DNA from 2 places in the Bradyrhizobium sp. NBAIM03 genome. Region 1 is predicted to be linked to the other one. Evidence: riboswitches for the same ligand, from Rfam matches in the RefSeq annotation. Region 1 holds a riboswitch; the other holds the start of a gene.
The links. A riboswitch is a leader RNA that binds a small molecule or an ion and turns the genes downstream of it on or off. The one in region 1 is predicted to bind cobalamin.
Positions count from the first base shown of each region.

Region 2: another riboswitch for cobalamin. It lies ahead of metE (5-methyltetrahydropteroyltriglutamate--homocysteine S-methyltransferase); the one in region 1 lies ahead of I6F21_RS11050 (DUF1636 domain-containing protein).

Region 1 covers NZ_JADYVS010000006.1:107,145-114,509, forward strand. The annotation lists gene cobN (cobaltochelatase subunit CobN) at 1-2,117, opposite strand, end outside; gene cobW (cobalamin biosynthesis protein CobW) at 2,117-3,166, opposite strand; gene I6F21_RS11050 (DUF1636 domain-containing protein) at 3,163-3,537, opposite strand; cobalamin riboswitch at 3,631-3,853, opposite strand; gene cobO (cob(I)yrinic acid a,c-diamide adenosyltransferase) at 3,894-4,529, shown strand; gene I6F21_RS11060 (cobyric acid synthase) at 4,535-5,983, shown strand; gene cobD (threonine-phosphate decarboxylase CobD) at 5,972-6,937, opposite strand; gene cbiB (adenosylcobinamide-phosphate synthase CbiB) at 6,949-7,365, opposite strand, start outside.
Region 2 covers NZ_JADYVS010000022.1:80,909-88,273, forward strand. The annotation lists gene I6F21_RS27615 (carbonic anhydrase) at 1-613, opposite strand, end outside; gene I6F21_RS27620 (thermonuclease family protein) at 624-1,331, opposite strand; gene I6F21_RS27625 (nodulate formation efficiency C protein) at 3,137-3,919, opposite strand; gene I6F21_RS27630 (hypothetical protein) at 4,262-4,537, opposite strand; cobalamin riboswitch at 4,949-5,152, shown strand; gene metE (5-methyltetrahydropteroyltriglutamate--homocysteine S-methyltransferase) at 5,252-7,365, shown strand, end outside.

The DNA.
Region 1 (7,365 bases):
CGCCCGCGATACGGAGAGCCCGACGGCCCGGGGGCAACGCGTTTTCCGGCGAGCACGGAACGCAATGCATCGCGCTCCGCTTCGCCGCAGGCACCGCGGCCGAACACGTGCAGGCCATCGCCGAACTGGCTCTCCTTGAGGTCGCAGACGAAGCGGTCGATCCGCGGGATGGCTTCGGCCGGTGCGGCCATTGCATCGAGGCCGAGATCGTCTTCGAGACCCGCCGCCCGCGCCTCGTCACGGATCGCCGCGATCAGCCGCTGGCGGCGCGCGGGATCGAGACCATCGGCGGTCGAATATTCGTCGAGCAGGCGTTCGAGCCGGCGCAGGCCCTCCGGCACCGCGGATGTCTCAAGCGGCGGCGGCAGATGGCCGATCGTGACCGCGCCGATGCGCCGCTTGGCCTGCGCGGCCTCGCCGGGATCGTTGACGATGAAGGGATAGATGACGGGGAGATCGCCGATCAGCGCTTCCGGCCAGCACGCTTGCGACAGCGCCACGGATTTTCCGGGCAGCCATTCCAGCGTGCCGTGCGCGCCCATATGCACGACGGCATCGCAGCCTTGCTGCCGGAGCCAGAGATAGAACGCGACATAGGCGTGGCGCGGCGTGCAGGCGAGATCGTGATAATCGGCATCGCGCGAGGCCGCGTCGCCGCGCTCGGGCTGGACTGCGATGATCGACCGGCCGCATTGGATCGCAGCGAAGTAGAACGCGCCGTCGCGGCAGCTCGGATCGTTCTCCGGTGCGCCCCAGGCCTGCACGAGATCGTCCTGCAAGGATTGCGGCAGGCGCGCCAGCCCCGTGCGATATTCGGCGACGCTCCAGGTCAAGCTCTGCTTCAATAGTTTTGCGCCGAGCGCATCGACCGGCGCAACGTCGAAGCCGACCTCCGCGAGATCGGAGATCAACGCCTCGACCGACGCCAGCGCGTCGAGCCCGACGGCGTGCGCGATCTGATGCGGCCGGCCCGGATAGTTCGACAGCACGATCGCCAGCCGCTTCTCGCCGGCGGGCTTCTCCGCGAGGCGACGCCAAGCCGCGACGCGCGTGGCAACGGCGTTGACGCGCTCTTCGTCGGGCCTGTGCGCTAGATGCGCGAATTGCAGATCGGGATCGCGCTGACCGGCCGATTTGAAGCTCACCACGCCTGCGAACAGGCGGCCATCGACCTCCGGCAGCACGACATGCATCGCGAGATCGCCGGGCGACAGGCCGCGCAGTGATTCCGCCCAATCCTCGCGCCGCGCCGTGGAGAGCGCAACCTGGAACACCGGACAGGACGCGGCATCGAATGGCGTGGTGCCGTCGTCGCCAAGGGCCGAGAACGCCGTCGCATTGACGATCGCCGCCGCAGGATGTTGTGCCAGATGCGCGCGCAGCCAGTCGGCAGCGCCCGGCGCCTTCAGCGAGGTGACGAACACGCCGTAGGCGTCAAATCCCTTCTCGCGCAGCGCCGCAATCAAGGCGTCGACGGGCCCCGTATCGGCGGCGGTGAGATAGGAGCGATAGAACGTCACGAGTGCGCGCGGCTTGCCCTCGCCAACTGGCGCGGCAATGACACCGCGCGCGGGATCATAGAATCCCATCTCGGGCACGGTCATCTCGCCGATGACCGGGCCGGCATAAAGGCCTGAGGCCAGCGCGAGCTGCGCGATCGCGGCTTGCGCGGCGACCGGGCCACCGGAGTCGCAGAGCACCTTGAGCCGCCGCAGCGTCGAGACCGGCAGGGTCGAGTACGCATCCAGCCGCGCGTCGTCGCGGCCGTCCGCCGGCAGCACGGCGAGCACGATGTTGCGCTCTTGCGCGAGTTGCTGGAGCGCCGCGAGCCCGTATGCCCAATAGGACTCCCCGCCGATCAGGCGCACCAATATGCCCCGCGCCTGCGACAGCGTCCGTTCGATATAGGTGTCGACCGACAGCGGATGACGCAGCTCCGCGAGATTGGCCAGCCGCAGCGACGGCAGGCTGCCCCGACCGCGGCGCCAGCCGGCCGCAAACGCGGCCAAATCGGAATCCGAATACGAGAGCACCACGAGATCGGCCGGGTCCTGGCCGATGTCTCTTGGCGTCGCGGTCTCCTCGAGACCGCGGCTCTCGCGGAAGACGACGTGCATCAGATGCCAGATCCTGAAAGACCAAGTCCTGCCTTGATGGCGGCCTCGTCGATATCGCCATGCTCGCCGATCACGACGAGCTTCGACTGTCTGAGACCCGCGCCCCAGGGCTTGTCGAACTGATGGCGCACCCGCTCGCCGACCGCCTGCAACAACAGGCGCATCGGCTTGCCAGCGACCGCGATGTACCCCTTCGCCCGCAGCACGTTCTGCTCGCGCGCCAGTTTCTGGACCGATGCGACCAGCGCGTCGATGTCGGCGACCTCCGGAAGATCAATCACGACCGAGGCAAAATCATCGTGCTCGTGCTCCTCCTCGCCGTCATGATGCGATGGCCGCGCGGCGAGATCATTCTCGGCGGCAGCGCCGAGGCCGAGAATGACGCGCGCATCGATCGCACCGTCGGTGACCGGCAGCATCGGCACGCGGCGCGGCATCTCGGCGGTGATCGCCGCTTTTGCGGCTTCGATTCCGGCTGCGCCCGCAAGATCGGCCTTGGTCAGCAGCACGATGTCGGCGCAGGCGATCTGGTCCTCGAACACTTCTGACAGCGGCGTCTCGTGATCGAGATTGTCGTCCGCCGCGCGCTGCGCTTCCACCGCAGCCGGATCCGGCGCGAAGCGGCCGGCCGCGACGGCCTCGGCGTCGGCCAGCGCGATCACGCCGTCGACCGTGATGCGCGAGCGGATCTCCGGCCAGTCGAACGCCTTCAGCAGCGGCTTTGGCAGCGCCAGGCCCGAGGTCTCGATCAGGATGTGATCGGGCCGCACCGGGCGCGCCAAGAGTTGCTCCATGGTCGGAATGAAATCGTCGGCGACGGTGCAGCAGATGCAGCCATTGGCGAGCTCGACGATGTTCTCCTCCGGGCAATTCGCATCGGCGCAGGACTTCAGGATCTCGCCGTCGACGCCTTCGCTGCCGAACTCGTTGACGAGCACGGCGAGCTTCTTGCCGCCGGCATTGCTGAGCAGATGCTGGATCAGCGTCGTCTTGCCGGAGCCCAGGAAACCCGTGACGACCGTAACCGGGACTTTTGCGAGCGAGTTCATTCAGCGGCCTCCGGCACGACGGTAACAGGGGGAATACGGGCAAGCGACTGCTTGCGGAAGATTTCGGGACGGCTGCGCCAGGGCACGATTCCGTCGGGCGCCGCCGCGTAGGCCGCAGCACCTGCGACCACGTCCTGCGCATTCGCATCGGACAGGCGGCCATAGACATAGGACCAGCGGCCGGGCGCGCTGAGCGCGACCGAGCAGCCCTGGCTGCACGCCGACAGGCATTCGACGGGAACCACGCTGACGCCCTCGGGCACGCCGGCCTCGAGGATCGCGCCATGCAGGCGCTTGCCGGGCGTCGTCTCGCCCTCGCCGAGCGTCTGGCCGGCGCGGCAGGTGATGCAGACATGAAGTGTGACGGTCATCGCCTCTTCCAGATAACAGCGGGAGGCGATGAGGCGCACGGACCATTCTCCTGAAGGCCCGCTTCCCCGTCGCGGAACACCCCGTCCGCCGGTCCAAAACTCGTCCGCGCTGGCAGGTCTCCCGGCTTGCGGAGCAGGGTTTTGGCCCTTCGATCCCCGCCTTCCCGATCCCAAAAGGAATCAGTGGCTTCGGGCATCTCTCCGGTCACGGTCGCGGGGGCGGCTGCAGTTTGGACCCAAATCTTTGCGGATTCGGACCCTATCGCATTCCCTCTTCGCCTGTCATAGGACAGGAACCAACGCCAGGCCACCATTTGCCGGTGGCCGCCACTTGTCAAGCCGAAGGACCGGGACCGATGACGCCTGAACCGGAAACCCACACGACCGAGGAAACCGACGCCCGCCACGCCGCCAAAATGGCGAAGAAGAAGGCCGCTCGCGACAAGATCATGGCGACCAAGAGCGGCGAAAAGGGCCTGATCATCGTCCATACCGGCGCCGGCAAGGGCAAATCCTCCTCGGCTTTCGGCATGATCGTCCGCTGCGTCGCGCATGGCTTCCCTTGTGCGGTGGTGCAATTCATCAAGGGTGCCTGGGATACGGGCGAACGGCGCCTGCTCACCGACCATTTCGGCGAACTCTGTCAGTTCCACGCGATGGGCGAAGGCTTCACCTGGGAGACCCAAGACCGCACCCGCGACATCGCTGCCGCGCGCGCCGGCTGGGAGAAAGCCAAGGAGCTGATCCTCGACGAGCGGCTGCGCATGGTCGTGCTCGACGAGATCAACATCGCGCTGCGCTACGACTATCTCGACATCGCCGAAGTCGTCGATTTCCTGACGACGCAAAAGCCTGCGATGACGCATGTCGTGCTCACCGGGCGCAACGCCAAGGACCAGCTGATCGAGATCGCCGACCTCGTCACCGAGATGACGCTGGTCAAGCATCCCTTCCGCTCCGGCATCAAGGCGCAGGCCGGCGTCGAGTTCTAGCTTCAATGGCACGCGCATTGATGATTCAGGGCGCCGGCTCGGACGTGGGCAAGTCGCTCATCGTCGCCGGCCTCGCGCGCGCCTTTACGCGCCGTGGTCTGCGCGTGCTGCCGTTCAAGCCGCAGAACATGTCGAACAACGCCGCGGTCACCGTCGATGGCGGTGAGATCGGCCGCGCCCAGGCGCTGCAGGCCCTCGCCGCCGGTGTCGAGCCGCACACCGACATGAACCCGGTGCTGCTCAAACCCGAGACCGATGTCGGCGCGCAGGTCGTGGTCCACGGCAAGCGCATCGCGACCGCACGCGCGCGCGACTACGCGGCGATGAAACCGTCGCTGATGGGCGCGGTGCTGGAGAGTTTCGAACGGCTGAAGGAGCGCGCCGATCTGGTGCTGGTCGAAGGCGCCGGCAGCCCGGCCGAGGTGAATTTGCGCAAGTCCGACATCGCCAATATGGGCTTTGCCCGCAAGGCGAATGCGCCGGTCGTGCTGGTCGGCGACATCGACCGTGGCGGTGTCATCGCCCAGCTGGTCGGCATCAGGACGGTGATCGACCCCGACGATGCCGCGATGATCTCTGGCTTCGTCATCAACAAGTTCCGCGGCGATCCCACGCTGTTCGACGACGGCTACAGGCTGATCGAGCAAAAGACCGCATGGCGCGGCCTCGGCGTGCTGCCCTGGTTTCCGCGCGCCGGTGAGCTGCCGGCCGAGGATGCGCTCGGCCTGCGCGACGCCCGCAGGCCGGGCCAGTGCAAGATCGCCTGCCTTGCGCTGTCGCGAATCGCCAATTTCGACGATCTCGATCCGCTCAAGCTCGAGCCTGGTGTCGATCTCGTGATGGTGCATCCCGGTGAGGCGATCCCGGGCGACGTGCGCCTCGTCATCATTCCTGGCTCCAAATCCACCCGCGGCGACCTCGCATTCCTGCGCGCGCAGGGCTGGGACATCGACCTGCTCGCGCACCACCGCCGCGGCGGCCACGTGCTCGGCCTCTGCGGCGGCTATCAGATGCTGGGACGCAGCGTCGCCGACCCCGAAGGCATCGAAGGGCCTGCGGGCGACACGCCGGGCCTCGGGCTTCTCGATGTCGAGACGGTGATGAGCCCGCAAAAGACCCTCACGCGCGTCGCGGCCGTGCATGCCGCGACGGATCAGCCGATCCAGGCTTACGAGATCCACATCGGCCGCACCGACGGCCCGGATCGCGCCCGTCCCTTCGCGAGGCTGGACGGCGAGCCTGAAGGCGCGATCTCGCGCGACGGCCGTGTGCAGGGCAGCTATCTGCACGGCCTGTTCACGTCGGATGATTTCCGCAAGGCCTACCTCGCCAAGCTCGACATTCCCGCGGGCGACGAGCCCTATCACGCCAGGGTCGAGAGCGCGCTCGAGGCGCTGGCCGATCACATCGAAAAGCATCTCGACGTCGAAGGCCTGCTCGCGCTAGCGCGCTAGGGCCTCGGCAAGGCGCGTCCATTCGGCTTCGCTGCCGGGGAGCCCGAGGCGCAGCCATGTCGGCTGTTGCGCGAAGACGCGGGACCAGATGTGGACGCGCGCGAGCCTTTCCTGTGCAGCCAGTGCGTCAGGCGTTTCGTACAAGCGAAACAGCGACGTGCCGCCGATGAGCCGCCAGCCTTGCGCATGCGCCAATGCGTCGAGGCGAACACAGTCGCGCGCGAGCCGCGCCGACGTAACCTCGGTCCAGGCCTCATCGCGCAAGGCACGGCAGCCGATTTCGATCGCCGCGCCCGAAACAGGCCATGGACCCGACACGGCGGCAAGCTTGTCGATGTCGGCGGCATGACCGATGGCGAAGCCGAGCCGCAGGCCGGCCAAGCCATAAAACTTTCCGAACGACCGCAGGATCAACAGTCCCGGTCGATCCGCGTCGGGTGCAAGCGACAATTGCGGAATCGGGTCCGCAAAGCTCTCGTCTACGACGAGACGGCCGACGCGCGGCAACAGCGCGAGCAGATCCTTGCGCGAATGGCACCGCCCGTCGGGATTGTTGGGATTGACGACGATGGCGAGGTCCGCACCCGCCAGCGCATCGAGCTCGGCAACCTCCTGGACGTCCCGGCCGGCGGCCGACAGGACGCCGGCATATTCATTGTAGGTCGGCGCGAGGATACGCGCGCGCCCGGGCGCCGCGAGTTGCGGCAGCAATTGAATGGCGGCCTGAGCACCGCCCATCGCAACGATCGGTGCGCTCGTGCGGTAGCCGTGCCGCGCCGCCTGATGCAATGCCTCGATCTCGGCGCGTGACGGCAGCGCGCTCCACGCGCGTGCGCTTACCTCGCCCACGGGATAGGGCATCCGGTTGATCCCGGTCGACAGATCGATCCAATCCTCTGCGCGTCCGCCGAAACGCCGCTGGGCCAGATCGAGATTTCCACCGTGCTCGCGCATGCCCCGTTGTTTCACGCGAAAGCCAGGATCGCAAGCACGCCGCCGACCAGCAGCATGGCGCGGCGATAGACTGTCAGCGCCTCGGTGATATCGGCGGCGCGCGGATCGCGCGCACCCTCGTTCAGCCAGGGCTCGTTGGTCGCGTTGCCGTGATAGATGCGGGGGCCGCTGAGCCGCACGCCGAGTCCGCCCGCCATCGCCGCTTCCGGCCAGCCGGCATTGGGCGAGCGATGCCGGCGCGCATCGCGCGTCATGCACGCCAGCGCGTCCGATCTTCGCGGCGCCAGCAGCACGACCAGAAATCCGGTCAGCCGCGCCGGGATGAAATTGGCGACATCGTCGATGCGCGCTGCCGCCCATCCAAAGGCTTCGTGCCGTTCGCTGCGGTGGCCGATCATGGAGTCCAGCGTGTTGATCGCCTTGTAGCC
Region 2 (7,365 bases), on a different contig from region 1:
TTTGTCGGGTTGCTTCTGCGAACGTGTCACCTGTTTTCTGGCGAGATGCTGTTACTGCAGGCGCAAGCGCAGCGATGAGGGATGAAATGTGCCCCGGCGGCGGCTTATCGTCGTGGAGCGACTTGATCGTGGCGTCTATCGCACCGCAATGATCGTGGCCAAGTACCAGGATCAGCGGCGTATTCAGCACGGCGACCGCATATTCCATACTGGCGACCGTGTCATCGTTGGCGAAGTTGCCGGCGAGGCGGCAGACAAACAGATCACCGAGTCCGCTGCCGAAGACAAGTTCAGGCGCCACGCGAGAATCGGCGCAGCTCAGAACCGCGGCATATGGATTTTGCCCATCCACCAAAACAGAGCGCTCGCGCTTGAAATCGTCGCCTCGTGATACGCCATGGACATAACGATCGTTACCTTCCATCAGCCGCTTCAGGGCAGCATCCGGCGAGAGCAGGTTATCCGGCTTGGGCGGCGTTTTTGCTTCCTTCGCATCGACAATGTTGTTGTCAAGCCGCAGGCAAGCCGCCGAAACAGCGAACAGCAACAGCGAGCGGCGCGAAGGCGCGATCTTGGTCAGATAGGACATATTCGGATAATGGCCTGCATGCATGCATCTCACCTCATCGCGCGGCTTTGCGCCACCCGGTCGCTTCGGCTTCCGATTCGCTGCAGAGCCAGCGTTCACCGGGCTTCTTCGTCATGTCGATTTGTTCGTAACCGAATTGCCCGGGCAAGTGATAAAGTCGCTCGCCGTTGTGGCCCACGGTGCCTTTTATCAGACACTCTGACGAGGGCGGGTCCGATAGCAAAGCGGATCCGAGCAGGAGCTCCTGAGCGTCGATCGGAACCGAGCTCGCGCCGATGATGATCGTCCCCTTGTTGCGGCGACGCCAGTCCCAGGGCGCGATGAACGCCCCCGACCACAGCCCCGCATAGGCTTTGCTCGCCACAACCTCATAGATAACGTACGTATTGGCAGAAGGCGACGATAGTGCCCAGCCGGAGCGTACCATCCAGGCGTTCACGTCCTCGCCTTCGATGAAGCAACGGCCACGCGACCTGCCGTATTCATCAACTCCTGTGGTATGACAATCCCACGTTCGTCCGTTCGAATGCTTGATAAGCTCGTCGCGAGCAGCCACGCCGCAAGCCCATTTCCGGCCGTGGGCGTCGAGGCAAATCTGGTCAGTCTCAGGAGCGTCGATGCCTGAGAGCCGAAGCGTGGTTTTCTCGAGCTCGATCGTATTGCCGTCGAGGATGCGTGGAGGGCCGCTGAGCTTCGCCGCGCAGACCGGAGATGTGATGACAGCCAACAATGCGACCGTCATTACGCGGTGTTTCATTCCGACAATAGCCTTTCGTCTTGATTCATGTTCACGTGCGATCCGGCGCCGCGTTCGACGCTTAAACGCACTATGTCCGTTATCGGGCCGCATCTTTCGACGTTTGCTTTATGAAAGCTTGGCCCTCATTTCCAAGCTACGACCTGACGCTGCGTGAGGTTCAAGCGATTTCTTCCGGTGTGCGTATCGCGGTATCCTTCGAGCCTCACCGGTCTCACTCAGTGGGCGCGCACAGCACCCTCTCTCGGCCTGAGGAGGAGATCCCCATCGCTCAGCCGCCAACTCGGCATGCGGGAGAAAGCCGAGCCTCGGAACGCTGTTTCTCACGCGATTGAAGAAGAAAAGCGCCTGTGAATTGTGACAGTCGAGTGGAAGTCAGGCGTGGAGGACAGCAACCTGGCTATGCTTTGTGCCAACCTCCATCGGCACACAGAAGGCTGCCGACGGTTTCGGCGAGAGCGATGACATTTTAAGTTCTTGCCACGGAAAGACCGACGTTCGAAAGAAATCTGGTCTCGCGTCCTATCAGAGATTTGGACGAAAGGCGCCACGGAGTCCAGCTCAACGCTCGCAGCGCAACTGAATCGGTATCGTTTGCGCAAACCGCGGAAAACCAGGAGCTCTCTTGAGAGCCAGCCGGGATGGTCGGGTGGTGCCGCGGCCCCGTTCGGAGAAGGCCAGGATTTTTCATGACCCGGTCGGCGCGACTGGCGGCCGCTCTTTCGTTGTGCGCTTCCCCGTACTCACGTGTTGAGAGTTACCCAGCACGGCATGAGGGCATGCGTTTGCGCCGGGAAAATTTAAGGACAACCATGTGGAGCCGTGGCTACTTCGTATACGCACCGGCGAGGGGTAAGCCGCCCGCGTGTTCGGACGATCGCGAGTGCCGTCCTGATGCCATTCGGTGCGAGGCGTCAATCCACAACATGGGTAGGCCCATCGCGGCATCCGAGCAGGTAGCTCTGGTGTGGTATGGCCGACTCAAGCTACACATCATTCTGAGCCACCTCACTACCCAATGGAAATGAAATGGTTTCAGCCCCCCGGGAATTGCCCGTCTCTTCTTACGCGCTTGAAGTGGATGGCCGACTCAGAGCTGAATTCGCAACCAAAGACGGCGCCAGGGCAGGTGGAGCAGAACTAAAGAAGCGCTTTCCCATGCTTCAAATCCGGATCTACGATGCGCAGACGAATGCGTGCGAGGAAATCTAGCGGGCGACTCAGTCCGGTCTTCGATGCCTCGCGCACGGCTCCGGCTCCTCGTTGGGGGCACTCGAAGGACCGGTGGTCAAGCCGGGGCCGCTAACACTGCCCCATTACCCTATTAACCGGTTTCGTCGCAGCAGTCGATCCCGCGTGCCACCTCGGCCTCGGAATGGTCACGCTCTTGCGGGTGCCAGTCAGTCGCGCGATGCGCGGTTCGCACGCCGGATCGGGCTTGGGCCCGAGGCATCTGCAGGCCCAGTCCCGTGAAGAATGGCATGGAGAGCTGGTTCTCTCGCAAATGGTGTCCTTCCACTGCGTGGGGTGCGCCGAGGTCAAGCCGCCTCTCGCAAGGCGGCACGCGCCGCTGAGCTCGACTCCTCGCAGAAAGAATCGGAGGTAATCGTGCTGCCCCATTTTCTCGATGGCCGGCTGAAGGCCGCGGGAAAGCTCGCGACTGTTCAAGGTGTAAACACCGGAGAGTTTAGAGCTGATAGTCTTGCCGTTGCTCTGAGGCGTTCGGCCCTGCAGGAGCTACGGCGCGATCTTGCTCTGCGCGATCATTTACCGAGGCCTTTAGCTCCCTTCTAATCCTCCCGTTCCTTTGGCTCCATGCGAGCGAACCAGGAGCCAGGAGGAAAAGCCGCGATACGCTTGGCAAAGGAGGATTGCGGCTCCCAATCTTGTCCTTCGCTCTTCTCGAAAGTGATGACCCCGTTGTATGTAAAATAGCGGGGCCCTGGGATATTACAGTTCACCACAAGCAAAACGCGCCACAGATCACCTTTCTCGGTCGGCTTGTCATTCTGCTTCGGCAAGTAGTCCACTCCAACAGGATCAACGATAGTGCAGCTGCCCTGCCGCAGAAGATCACCGAGCCGACCTTGCATGGTCGTCACAAAGTTGAAGTTGGCCGGGTCATGCAGAAAGCCAAGATTTGCGTCCCTTTCGCCATCCTTGACTTCACTGGCGATCAACGAGAGCGCGAAGGCGCGCCAGCCCAATTCCATTGGCTTCGCATAGGTCGACGCAAGTTCAATCGTCCCGTCGAGCGCGACCTTCCAGGTGATAACGTACTCTTCGTCTGATTTATCATCCCGGTGCCTGGTCCAAGAAACAAAAACATATTCATTTTGGTCAAGTTCAGCGACGCCCCACATCCGAGGGACGAACTGTGCCACCTTCGAGACGTTGGAGATAACTTGTTCTATTGTCTCACCGTCTTGCGCTCGCCACGTTGACTTGACTCTTTCGACAAGGGGGCTGTCGTTAGCGCGAACAGTGTTGCTCGTCGCAGCCAGCCCGGCCAGGCAGATCAGGGATCGACCGAGCCAAAGCCATAGCGCGCGTCTTCCTGACGTTTTCTTCATAACCGTCGGCCTATCCGGTCTCATCCACACGTCATTCCAGAGCAGGCAACCTTCAACCTGTTATGCGCGAGCGCAAGAAGTTAGCGGCGACGCGACGGGGCGACCACTGGTTTTCCCGTGCGAGCAGGCGCTCCCCTCTATGTCACGCGCCGCTAACTTCACTGCCACCGACAGCCTCAATTTGCTGTGCTGGACATGCCCAGCAGGAGGACTGGGCAGGCAGAGGACGTGCATTCTTCGTGCCAGATAATAGACGGCAATTCGCACCGGTTTTGTGTCCTCTTTGTCGACTTTCCGACTGGCGCATGTCTCGATGTTTCCGTTCAACCTCTCCAGCACGGCTTATGCATCCCCGTCACGCACCGGATGTTCGACGGCACAGCGGAACGCCTCGGTGCCAAGTTCCTGATGAGAAGTGGCAGCACGTTTGCCGTCATTGAACCGTGTGGTTCGGTTATCGTTGCCGGAATGTGGGCTTTTGATCGCTGCCATGCCTTCGGGCACTTTCGGCCAAGGGGCCATGGCGCGTTTGGCGCTCCTTTCGCGACGTCCGGCGCTCCGGAAGTCGAGAACAGCCTCAGTCAGGCGCGCTTTGTACTCGATGGCGAACGACGGCAAGCCGATCTTCGCCGAGCATTTGGGGTGTGGCTGGCACCGCAAATCAAACGTGCTGCCCGGGTAAGTTGTAAGTTGCTGGCTTAGCCAGGTGTCTTGGCCTATTCAACACTGATCCTGTTGGTCGAGAAGGTGGCTGGATGGCGCGCGTGCTCGAAAAACCGCTGGGAAGCTGGGACTGGCGACAAATGCGTTCTGCTCGAGGCAGCGGCCCCGACCGCGCAAGCCGCATTTGTCCTTTCCACCGATCTGGCGTGCAACCCGCGGGCAACTGCGATGCTCATTGCGGTATCGCTGATTGGAGAGCACTGCTACATCATCTCAATGCTAGAGATGCACGGTCATTCGCGTAGCAGATGTCGCAGCATCAGCTTGAGACATGATCTGAGAGGTTGACGGAAGACTGCTCTTGCCGATAATCCAAGTCGTCGAGGTTCTCCGGTTTCCATTTGATCCGGAGCTAAGAGGGAAGCCGGTGAAAATGCCGGCGCTGCCCCCGCAACTGTGAGCGGCGAGCCGCTGTCCAACGACGTCACTGAAGCCTGCGCGGCTTCGGGAAGGCCGGACAGCAGCGATGACCTGCGAGCCAGGAGACCTGCCCCGACACTATATTCGTCCACGGGCGGGGTGTCCCGGTGGTGCGCCAAGCAGCCGTCGCACCGCGACTTCCCCTGCCTGCGTCCGCCATGGCCTTTGCCCCCAACATGGGTTAACGCTATGTCTCTTCTCTCCCTCCCTGTTGCCACGCTCGGAACGCCACGCATCGGTCCAAGGCGCGAGCTCAAAGTCGCTCTAGAAAGCTACTGGGCCGGAAAAAGCAGCGAACAGCAGCTGCTCGAGGACGCAGCTGGCCTGCGTGCCGCGAATTGGGCCCGTCAGAAATCTATCGGCGTCACGGTCATTCCATCGAACGATTTCTCGCTGTATGACCAGGTGCTCGACACAAGTGTCATGGTTGGCGCCATCCCGGAGATCTACGCCTCGAAAGCCGAATCCGTTTCGCTCAAGACATACTTCGCCATGGCCCGCGGTTCACAATGCGACGACCAGGAAGCGAGTTGCGGTCACGGACCGCGCGGATTTGGCGCACCCGCACAGGAGATGACCAAGTGGTTCGACACCAACTATCACTATATGGTCCCCGAGTTTCACAGGGGACAGACTTTCAGGCTATGCTCTCGCAAGCCGATCGAGGAGTATGAGGAAGCCAAGGCCCTTGGCTTTCAGACCCGCCCCGTCCTGATCGGGCCGGTCACATTCCTAAAGCTCGGCAAGAGTCCCGATCCCACGTTCCAGCCACTCTCACTGCTGGATGAACTGATACCGCCCTATATCGAGGTTATGCAGGAATTGGCCAAACGTGGGGCAAATTGGGTTCAGTTCGACGAGCCCAGCCTAGTTCTTGATCTGGATGAGGGGACGCGAAAATCTTTGCGACATGCCTATGACCGGCTCGCCAAGGAGGGGCCGGCGATCAAGATCATGGTTGCCAGCTATTTCGGCGACCTCGGCGACAATCTGGACACCGCCTTGAGCCTGCCAGTTGCCGGGCTGCACCTCGATCTGGTTCGAGCGCCACAGTTGTTGCACCAGATCATCGCTGGCGGCCGAAGTGATCTCGTCATGTCGCTCGGTGTCGTCGACGGTCGGAATGTATGGCGGTCGAATTTGTCGTCGCTGCGCCAGCGGCTCGAACCCGCGATTGCGAAGCTCGGCAAGGATCGTGTACAGATCGCCCCATCCTGCTCGCTGCTTCATGTGCCGGTCGATGTTGAACTCGAGACCGGGCTCGCTTCCGACGTCAAGAGCTGGCTTGCTTTCTCGGTCCAGAAGATGCGGGAGCTTGCGATCCTAGCGCGTGCACTCGCAGGCGACCAGAATGTTGCGTTAGCTCTTGCCGAGTCGGAAGGTGCCGCGACTGTCCGCCGGACTTCGCCGAAAATCCGTGATGCCAATGTCGCTGTCCGGATGAGAGCGATCGACCAGACCATGTGTCGGCGCGCGAGCCCATTTGCCCGTCGGGCCGAGATCCAAAGCAATCGATTCGGACTACCGGCTTTTCCTACCACGACGATCGGATCATTTCCGCAGACCACAGAGATCCGGAATGCCCGTGCGGCGCATGCGCGAGGTGCGATAAGCGACGAGCAATACGACAAGTTCCTCAAGGAGGAGACTGCGCGCGCCGTACGTTGGCAGGAGGACATCGGTCTTGACGTCCTCGTGCACGGCGAGTTTGAGCGCAATGACATGGTGCAGTACTTCGGCGAGCAACTCGCCGGCTTCGTATTTACCAAGAGCGGATGGGTGCAGTCCTACGGCTCGCGCTGCGTCAGGCCACCGATCCTGTTTGGCGATGTAGCACGGCCGAAGCCTATCACCGTGGACTGGTGGCGCTACGCGCAATCACTAACAAGGAAGCCGATGAAAGCGATGTTGACCGGACCGGTGACGATCTTGAACTGGTCCTTTGTTCGGGATGATATTCCCAGAAGCGAGGTCTGCCGCCAGATTGCGCTCGCGATCCGAGACGAAGTCCGCGATCTCGAGAATGCTGGTGCGACCATGATCCAGATCGACGAAGCTGCAGTCCGCGAAGGATTGCCGTTGCGTCGATCGGAGTGGGCGGCTTATCTCGACTGGGCCGTCGATTGCTTCCGCATCTGTTCATCGGGCGTCGCCGATCAAACGCAAATTCATACGCATATGTGCTACTCGGAGTTCAACGACATCATTGGTGCGATCGCTGCAATGGACGCGGATGTCATCTCGATCGAGACATCGCGCTCGAAAATGGAACTACTCGACGCGTTCAGGAACTACGAATATCC